2 regions of the Nonomuraea sp. NPDC050022 genome follow, and region 1 is predicted to be linked to the other one. Evidence: riboswitches for the same ligand, from Rfam matches in the RefSeq annotation. Region 1 holds a riboswitch; the other holds the start of a gene.
The links. Region 1 has a riboswitch for thiamine pyrophosphate ahead of ACIBO2_RS08195 (TenA family protein). Riboswitches for the same ligand answer to the same signal wherever they lie in the genome.
Positions count from the first base shown of each region.

Region 2: linked by a shared signal. The riboswitch ahead of ACIBO2_RS07690 (FAD-dependent oxidoreductase) and the one ahead of ACIBO2_RS08195 (TenA family protein) in region 1 are both predicted to bind thiamine pyrophosphate.

Region 1 covers NZ_JBITKE010000002.1:362,288-366,878, forward strand. The annotation lists gene ACIBO2_RS08175 (hypothetical protein) at 1-183, opposite strand, end outside; gene ACIBO2_RS08180 (PspA/IM30 family protein) at 180-992, opposite strand; gene ACIBO2_RS08185 (DUF3043 domain-containing protein) at 1,146-1,730, shown strand; gene ACIBO2_RS08190 (hypothetical protein) at 1,924-2,538, shown strand; gene ACIBO2_RS08195 (TenA family protein) at 2,655-3,332, opposite strand; TPP riboswitch at 3,477-3,572, opposite strand; gene ACIBO2_RS08200 (hypothetical protein) at 4,214-4,591, shown strand, end outside.
Region 2 covers NZ_JBITKE010000002.1:261,390-265,980, reverse strand. The annotation lists gene ACIBO2_RS07700 (thiazole synthase) at 1-672, opposite strand, end outside; gene thiS (sulfur carrier protein ThiS) at 665-865, opposite strand; gene ACIBO2_RS07690 (FAD-dependent oxidoreductase) at 862-2,082, opposite strand; TPP riboswitch at 2,072-2,188, opposite strand; gene ACIBO2_RS07685 (NAD(P)/FAD-dependent oxidoreductase) at 2,247-3,410, shown strand; gene ACIBO2_RS07680 (Rv2175c family DNA-binding protein) at 3,441-3,815, shown strand; gene thiE (thiamine phosphate synthase) at 3,793-4,428, shown strand; gene ACIBO2_RS07670 (polyprenyl synthetase family protein) at 4,535-4,591, opposite strand, start outside.

The sequences.
Region 1 (4,591 bases):
GTCGTCGGGAAGCGACTTGCCGACGTGGCGAACCTTGTCGAGCAGGGCGTGCAACTTGACCCGGAAGCTCGCCTCGTCGTCGGACTCGATGGCCGACTCGAGCTCGCTGTCGAGCTGGTTGAGCACGGAGATGTCGTCGGCCGAGATCTCGACCTGCCCCTCGCCCATGATTCTGACGATCATGCGCCCTCCCCAGGCTGGCGCAGCTGCTGCGTGTTCTGAGGCTGAGCCTGCTGGGGCGCGCCCTGCTGGCCGCCCTGGCCCGGCTCGATGGCGCTCTTGGGCGCCGGACCCTGGCCGAGCTCGGCCTTCATCCTGGCCAGCTCCAGCTCCACGTCCATGCCGCCGCCCATACGGTCGAGCTCGGCCTGGATGTCGTCGCCGCGGGTGCCGCTGTAGTCATCGAGCGCGCCGCTGGCGAGCAGCTCGTCGATGGCGCCGGCGCGGGCCTGCATCTGCGCGGTCTTGTCCTCGGCGCGCTGGATCGCGAGACCGACGTCGCCCATCTCCTCGGAGATGCCGGAGAAAGCCTCGTTGATGCGCGTCTGCGCCTCGGCCGCGGTGTAGGTGGCCTTGATCGTCTCCTTCTTCGTACGGAAGGAGTCGACCTTCGCCTGCAACCGCTGGGAAGCCGTGGTCAGCTTCTCCTCCTCGGCCTGCAGGTTCTCATGCTGGATCTTCAGGTCGGCCATCTGCCCCTGCAGATTGGACCGGCGCTGGAGGGCCTCACGAGCCAGGTCCTCACGCCCGACGGACAGCGCCTTACGGCCCTGCTCCTCATAGCGCCTGGCCTGCTGTTCGAGGCCGTTGACCTGCAATTCCACCCGCTTGCGCGAGGTGGCGACGTCCGCCACGCCCCGGCGTACCTTCTGCAGCAACTCCAGTTGCCGCTGGTAGGAATAGTCGAGGGTCTCGCGCGGATCCTCCATTTTGTCCAGGGCCTTGTTGGCCTTGGACTTGAAGATCATCGAAAGTCTCTTCATCACGCTCATGCGCGTCGGCCGTCCCCTTCTTAGGTCGTGCTGGTGTTCACCCAGTGCAGCGCAGCCGCCTTGGGATTACCCTACGCATAACGCACGGGGGCGTCACTAAGTTGCCATCCAGGTAGGGTTGACGTCGTGTTGCGACGCCGTTCCCAAACCTCCGTGGACGACACCCCCGTCCCCATTGACGATCCTAAGCCCCAGGGCAAGGGTCGTCCCACACCCAAGCGCCGGGACGCGGAAGGCAGACGGCGCCAGCCGGTCACCGCGCCCAAGGACCGCAAAGAGGCCTATCGACAGGCCCGCGCCAAGCAGACTGTCGAGCGCGAGCGGGCCCGCAAGGGCATGCTCGCGGGCGACGAACGCTATTTCCCGGCCCGCGACAAGGGCCCGGCGCGCAAGTTCGCGCGCGACTGGGTCGACTCGCGGCGGCTGCCGAGCCAATACTTCCTGCCGTTCTCGCTGGTGATCCTGCTGGCGACGTGGATCCCATGGCCCGCAGACATCCGTCCGCTGGTGCTCGGCTACGTGATCACGATCGGCTGGCCGATCATGATGATCGGTGTGCTCTTCACCTCGATCTTCGTGGCCTGGCGGATCAAGAAGCTGGTGGCGGAGAAGTATCCCAAGGAGAACCTGCGCGGCGTCGGCTTCTATGCCGCGATGCGGGCTCTGCAGATCCGCAAGCTGCGTTTCCCGCCGCCCGCGGTCCTGCCGGGCGGCAAGCCGGTGCCACCCAAGAAGTAACGCGGTTCGCTCCGGCTTTCGCGCCGTTTCGCTCCGGCTTTCGCGCCGTTTCGCTCCGGCTTCTCCCAGCGCGGCACTCCTCGCGTGACCGTGGGCCGCCGGCCGCCCAAGGCCGGCTGCGGACACGCTCGCGGGGTGTTCAGCCCCTCATGGCGGAGTAAGGCTGTCGTGCAGGATGAAGGGGGGATATCCCATGACAGATCGTCCGCCCGAGAGCACCGGCTCCACATCGTCGTCGGACAGCCGCGGGACGACCGGGGCGAAGTGCGCGCTCGCGGTCAAGGGCCTGATGGGGATAGAGGCCATCACCTGGGGCAGCGGAAGCTCCTGGCGTACCGGCACGGGAGTTCCGGATCACATCGCGGCGCCCATCGAGTTGATGTGCTTCGAACTCCTGCCCTATGCCCTGCTCAGGGCCGCGCACATCAGCGAGAAGACGTTCCTGCTGGGCATGCGGAACCGGTCTTCGACCAAGTACGACGGCGGGTCGGAGGCGTGGGCGGGCTTTCTGTGCGACCCGGTGTCGAAGGACCGCGTGCCGGTGGACGAGCTCGCCGGCCTGCGTACCGTGGCGGGCGACGTCATCGTCATGATCGGCGCCTCCGCCGACGCGTTCCACACCGTAATCGTCTCGGGCACCGCCTCGACCGGCCCCGCCAAGGAAGGGCCGATGATCTACTCCCTCGCCGACCGCAGCCCGACAAGCGATCCCACCGAAATGACCCTCGGTAAGATCATCGCGCAGTTCCTACCTTATGAGACGGTCGCCGTACAGGTGTTCACCGTGAAGCCGGGCCTCCTGGAGTGAGTTCACGGCCACCAGCGGAAAGAGCTGTCGCGGCGCCAGGTGGGGGCGCCGATCTGTCACGGGCGGGCGCCGTACCACGTCTCTTTCGATTCTTTCGACGACCGACAGGGGCTCGTTCACAGCCATTGGCGGGTGGGCCAGGCTTCGAGGCGCCACGCGCTGTCCCAGAACATCCACTCGTATTCGGCCGCCCGGAGGAACGCCTCCGCCATGGCTTCGCGGATGGCGGGGCCGGACTGGGCGGCCTGCCGGTCGGTGATGGCCTTCGCCTGTTCGGCGGAGACGGCGAAGGCGGGGTCGGAATAGGTGGCGATCCACGCGTGGTACGGATGGTCGCGCCGCCCCTCCGTACGCGCCAGCAGTGCCGTGCCGACGTCCTGGTACACCCAGAAACACGGCAGCACGGCGGCGGCGAGCACGGGTAGTGGCGCGGTGAGCGCGGTGGCCTGAAGGTAGGACGCGTACGCCAGGCAGGTGGGCGAGGTGGGAATGGCCGCCATCTCCCCGGCGTCCAGGCCGAATTCGCCGAGATAACGGCCGTGCAGGGCCCGTTCGACCGTCAGCGCCGTATGGGCGGACTGGGCGAAGAACGCGGCGTCGGAGGAATCGTCCGCCCGGGCCGCCGCCGTCGCCAGCGTTTTCGCGTACGCCGCCAGATAACGGCCGTCCTGAACGAGATAGAAGGCGAAACGCTCCCGGTCGAGACCGCCGTCCCCCAGCGCGTTGTTGAACGGATGGTTACGGATCGCGTCGAGCAGCTTGGCCGCGCGCGTCCAGATTTCATCGCAGAACATACCCTCACTCACCAGAGTGCGTGGAAATGGTGGACGGGGCCGTCTCCCCCGACCTGGAAACGCCCGCGGCCCGCGGCGCGCCGTTCAGATATCCCTGACCGTCCGCGCTCGAGTCGGTGCCGACGACGGAAAGCATCTTGGAAACGGGAGCCACCCGGACGTCCCTTCGCTAGTGCGAACTAGATCAGGTTCTACGGGTGTGATCTCAGCCCGACCTGCCGGGCACCCCGCGTCGCAGATCAGGGTAACAGAGGTCATGGTCGCGGACGGCGGTCCGCCATGGGCCCGCGAGGGGGCGGACGTCGCGATCGTGACGTACGCGTTCGGGATGGGCATCGACCGGCCGGACGTACGGTACGTGCCGCACCAGGAGCAGGCCGCCTCCATATGGTCGGTCCACAGCGACGCCGAAGAGAAGGCGGTCTTCATCCGGCCACGTTCCCCAGCGAGGCGAAGGCACGCGTCCAGACGAACCTGTTGGGGATTCTCGCGGTCGATCAACGGCCCGAGCACCTTCGTTCCGGCCGCGTGCCGAGCGGGAATCGCCAGCGCCTCGAAGAATTCGATGAATTCCGAGCGGACGATTGAGCTCGTCGCCGAACCCGAACCAGGTCTGAGTTTCTCTCTTGGTGCCTTAGACCGGCTCGACCGTAATGCGCGCCGCGCCTGGTACAGAGTTTCATTTGAGAAGCCTGGAAGAGTTTCATTTGAGAAGTCTGGACGTGTCGCCTCGAGTATCGGCCGTCGGGCAATCCGGAAGCGCGTCGGCCTGTATCATTCGACCGGGCTCTAAACGTCCCCGCATCGCCTCTTCTCGGCATGCGCCGAATCACTAGGATCGACTCCCTGTGGCCGCACGGCTCACAGCAAGGAGGATTTTCATGCGCATTTTACGCACCGGCTATACTCTCGCCCCGGCAATGGCGGCGGCGTTCTTGGTTCTGACGCTGACCTCATGCGGCAGCGGCAGCGGCAGCGGCGAAACCATCGCCACGGGAACCACCGCTCCTGAAGCCGCGGACACGAACCAGAAGGCGACGGGAAAAACAGCCGCCCCCGCCGGTGAAAGCGGCGTCAAAACCGGCGTCATGGATCAGCTGCGCAAATCGCGGGAGATAAAGGAGCTGCCGTACAAGCCGGCGGCCGTGACGAAGTTCGTGTCGTGCATGGCCGACGTCCTGGTGAAGTACAGCAACAAGAAGGACCTGCGAGCCTACGCCGACGGCTCGCTCGACCTGGAGAGCATCCGGCAGACCGAC
Region 2 (4,591 bases), 100 kb from region 1:
GGCCGCTCTCATGGCCGTCGCCATCAGCTCCGGCCGCTGCGCCCTGGTGACGGCCGTGGCCAGGAGTACGGCGTCGCAGCCCAGCTCCATCGCCAGAGCGGCGTCGCTGGCCGTACCGATGCCCGCGTCGAGGATGACCGGCACCGAGGCCGCCTCCACGATGAGCTCGATGTTGTGCGGGTTGCGGATGCCGAGGCCCGAGCCGATCGGCGCGCCGAGCGGCATCACCGCCGCACATCCGGCCAGCTCCAGGCGACGCGCCAGCGCCGGGTCGTCCCCGATGTACGGCAGCACCACGAACCCGTCGGCCACCAGCCGTTCGGCCGCGTCGAACGTCTCGATCGGGTCCGGCAGCAGCGTCCGCTCGTCGGCGATGACCTCGAGCTTGACCCAGTTCGTGCCGAGCGCCTCCCTGGCCAGCCGGGCGGTCAGCACGGCGTCGCCCGCGGTGAAACAACCAGCGGTGTTGGGCAGGACCTTGATGCCGCGTTCGCGCAGCACGTCGAGCACCGAGCCGGGCGCACTGGGGTCGAGCCGCCGCATGGCGACGGTCGTCAGCTCGGTGCCGGACGCGACCAGCGCCTGGTCGAGCACCTCCAGCGACGGGGCGCCACCGGTGCCCATGATGAGCCGGGAGGAGAACTTCTCTCCGGCTATGAGGAGATCATCCACCTTGCACCGCCGTCAGCACTTCCATCCGGTCGCTGTCGCCGAGCGCCGTCGTCTCCCAGGCGCTCCGCGTCACCACCTCGTCGTTCACGGCCACGGCCACGCCGGTCGTGGCCGTGGTGAGCGTGAGTACGGCCTGCGCCACGGTGGTGCCGTCGGGCACCTCGTGCGGGGCCCCATTGATGGTCACATTCATGAAATATCCCGATACCTCAGCGGCGAGCACAGCTCCGCGAGCTCGCTCTCCTCGCCCAGCAGAATGGCCGCCGTGAGCGGAGCCAGCAGCACCCCGCCCCGATGATGCCCAGTGGCCAGCACCAGCCCTGGCGTCCCGCTGGGCCCGATGAGCGGGACGTTGTCCGGTGTGCCCGGCCGCAGCCCCGCCACCACGTCGACGATCTCCAGCTCGGTGACGCCCGGCACCAGCTCGTGGGCGTCCCGCAGCAGCTCGTACAGTCCGCCCGCCGTCACCCTCGTGTCGAACCCCAGCTCCTCCTGGGTCGCCCCGACCACCAGCTCACCGTCACCCCTCGGCACCAGGTACACGGATTTCCCGTGGACCGTCCCGCGTACGCACCTGCCGAGCAGGGGCTGGGGGGAACGCAGCCGCATGATCTGCCCCTTGACCGGCCGTACCGGGACATCGACCAGCCCGGCACTCCACGCCCCGGCCGCCAGCACGACCCGCTCGCCCCGGATCTCATCGGGAATGTCCGCCTGCGGGCGGCTCTGGTCCGGGGGTGCGAGGCGTACGCCCACCACCTTGTCATCGTCCTGGACGTCGCCGTCCTGGAGCAGTTCGCTGACGCGAGCCCGGACGAGGGGGACGCCCAGGCGGTCGAGTGCGGCCAGGAGCGCGGCGGTGACCCGGCGCGGGTCCACCCAGGCGTCTCCACGGGCCAGCAGCCCACCGCGTACGGACGGCGCCAGCATGGGCTCCAGCCGACGGCACTCGCGCCCGGTCAGCCGCTCGACCGGTAGCCCCAGCTTCTCCATGAACGCGGCCAGCTCACCGAGCGCCGCCAGATCGTCGGCCCCGAACGCCACGGCCAGCGTCCCGTCGACCCGGAAGTCCAGCCCGGCCCGCGCGGCCTCACTGAGCCCGCTCACGACCGCTTCAGACGCCCCGGCCTCGTCAAGGCGGTTGGCGGCGGGTTTCGTACCGGCGTCGAGGCCGGCGTCGGTGGCGAGTTCGGAGGCGAAGGACGGCCAGCGGCGCAGTGCGGCGAGGCCCAGTCGGAGCAGCGGCTCCTCCGTGTAGGTGACCTCGCTCACCGGCGCCAGCATGCCCGCCGCCGCGTGCGAGGCCCCAGTGGCCGGAGCCGGATCGACCACGGTGACCGGCCGCCCCGAGCGGGACAGGCGCCAGGCGATGGACAGCCCGATGATCCCGCCGCCTACGACGATGTCCACGTCCGCTCCCTTCGCCGGCATGATCCGGATCAGGTGTCTTGCGGTCGAAGGCCCGGTGCAGCCTTCCTCTCAGCCCGGTAACGGCCGGACTCCCGCGCGTCTTACGTCTCCACCCTACGGCCTCGGCGCGACGTCCCGGCACGGGCCCCGTTATGGTCTTGAACGTGAATCATGTGGTGGTGGCAGGCGCCGGTCTGGCCGGTGTACGGAGTGTCGAGGCGCTGCGCGCGAAAGGGTTCGACGGCAGGATCACGCTGATCGGGCAAGAGCGGCACCGGCCGTACGACCGGCCACCCTTGTCGAAGGCGGTCCTGTCCGGCAGCAGCGACTCCAGCTTCGTCGACGCCGACCTCGCCGTGCTGGAGGTGGACTTCTGGCCGGGCGTCTCGGCCAAGGCGCTGCGTCCCGGCGTCGTGGAGACCACCGAGGGCGAGCTCGGCTACGACGGCCTGGTGATCGCCACCGGCGCCGAGCCGATCACGCTGCCCGGCGACGGCCGTCAGCATGTGCTGCGCACCCTCGACGACGCGCTTGAGCTGCGCGCCCGGCTCGTCAAGGGCGCCCACGTGGTGATCATCGGCGCCGGTTGGATCGGCGCCGAGGTGGCCACCGCCGCCCGCCGAGCCGGCTGCGAGGTGACCGTGATCGAGGCGGGCCCCGCCCCGCTCGCCCAGGCGGTCGGCCCTGAGATCGGCGCCCGCACCCAGGGCTGGTACGAGGGCATCGACCTGCGGCTGAACACCCTGGTCGGCTCCGTGGACGACGGCGGCGTCACACTCGCGGACGGAAGCCTCATCGAGGCGCACGTGGTCGTCACCGGCGTCGGAGTGCGCCCGACCGTCGGCTGGCTCGCGGGCTCCGGCGTCGACCTGGACAACGGCGTCGTCACCGACGAACACCTGCGCACCTCCCTGCCGAACGTCGTGGCCGTGGGCGACTGCGCCGCCTGGTGGTCGCGCCGGTTCGAGACCAGGCTGAGGGTCGAGCACTGGGACGCCGCGCTCAACTCGCCCGAGGTGGCCGCCGCCACGCTGCTGGGTGTCGAGGCCGCCTACGACCCGGTGCCCTATTTCTGGTCCGAGCAGTTCGGCCACATGGTCCAGTACGCGGGCCACCACCCGGCCGGAGATCGTCTCCTCTACCGAGGCGAACTCGGCGGAAAATGGTCGGCCTGCTGGCTCACCTCGGACGACACCCTGGCCGCGGTACTCGCCGTGGACCGGCCCCGAGACCTCGTCCAGGGCCGCAGAATCATCGAAGCCGGACACCGCGTAGACGCCGAACGCCTGGTAGATCCCGACCTCTCCCTACGGGACTGTGTTGTTTGAGCAAGCACGCCATGTGGTAGTTGTGGTTTCGTGACGCTTTCTGTTGCGCAGATCGACCGGGAGACCGACCAACTCGTCGCCGAGTGGCTCACTCTCCCCGAAGTGGCCGCGCGCCTAGACCTTTCGATAGGGCGGGCCAAGCAACTCCTCAAGGATCGGAAACTGCTCGGTGTGCGCCGGGGTGGTGGTGGGCCACAAGTGCCCGCGGTGTTCCTTGACGGAAAGGACGTGATGAAGGGTCTGCCCGGCACACTCTCCGTGCTGCGCGACTCCGGTTACGACGACATCGAGTCGCTGCGCTGGCTCTTCACTCCCGACGACTCCCTGCCCGGCTCGCCCGTCGACGCCATCAGGGCCGGTCGCCATACCGAGGTCAAGCGGCGTGCCCAAGCTCTCGCTTTCTGACGCCCGTCTCTACCTCTGCACGGACGGCCGTCGCGAACGCGGTGACCTGGCCGAATTCCTCGACGCGGTGCTGGCCGCGGGCGTGGACATCGTCCAGTTGCGGGAGAAGGGCCTGGAGGCGCGCGAAGAGCTCGCGCTCCTTGAGGTCTTCCGCGACGCCTGCGACCGGCACGGCCGGCTGCTGGCGGTCAACGACCGGGCCGACATCGCCTACGCCGCCCGGCCCGACGTGCTCCACCTGGGGCAGGACGATCTTCCGGTGAAGGTCGCGCGAGAGATACTCGGCGACGACGTCTTCATCGGACGGTCCACCCACTCCATCGCCGAGGCGTCCGCCGCGGCTGTGGAGGAGGGCGTCGACTACTTCTGCTGCGGTCCCGTCTGGCCGACGCCGACCAAGCCGGGCCGCCACGCGCCGGGGCCATCGCTGCTCCGGCACGCGGCCTCGCTCGGCACCGGGCGGCCGTGGTTCGGCATCGGCGGCATCGACCTGGGCAATCTCGACCAGGTCCGGTCGTACGGGGTCGAACGGGTCGTGGTGGTACGCGCCATCACGGAGGCCGACGATCCGGGCGCCGCGGCAGCGGAGTTCGCCAAGCGCCTGGCCGGCTGACAGACGCGCGCGAGCGCCGCCTGGCGCCCGCCGCACTCAGCTCATGCGTGAGGCGGCGGTGCGTACGCGCGGCCTCTCAGGCGTGCCTGAGGGGCAGTGTGGTGACTCAGGTCGTGCGTGAGGTGGCGGCCACGGCCAGGTCGGACAGGGCCGCGCGGGCCTC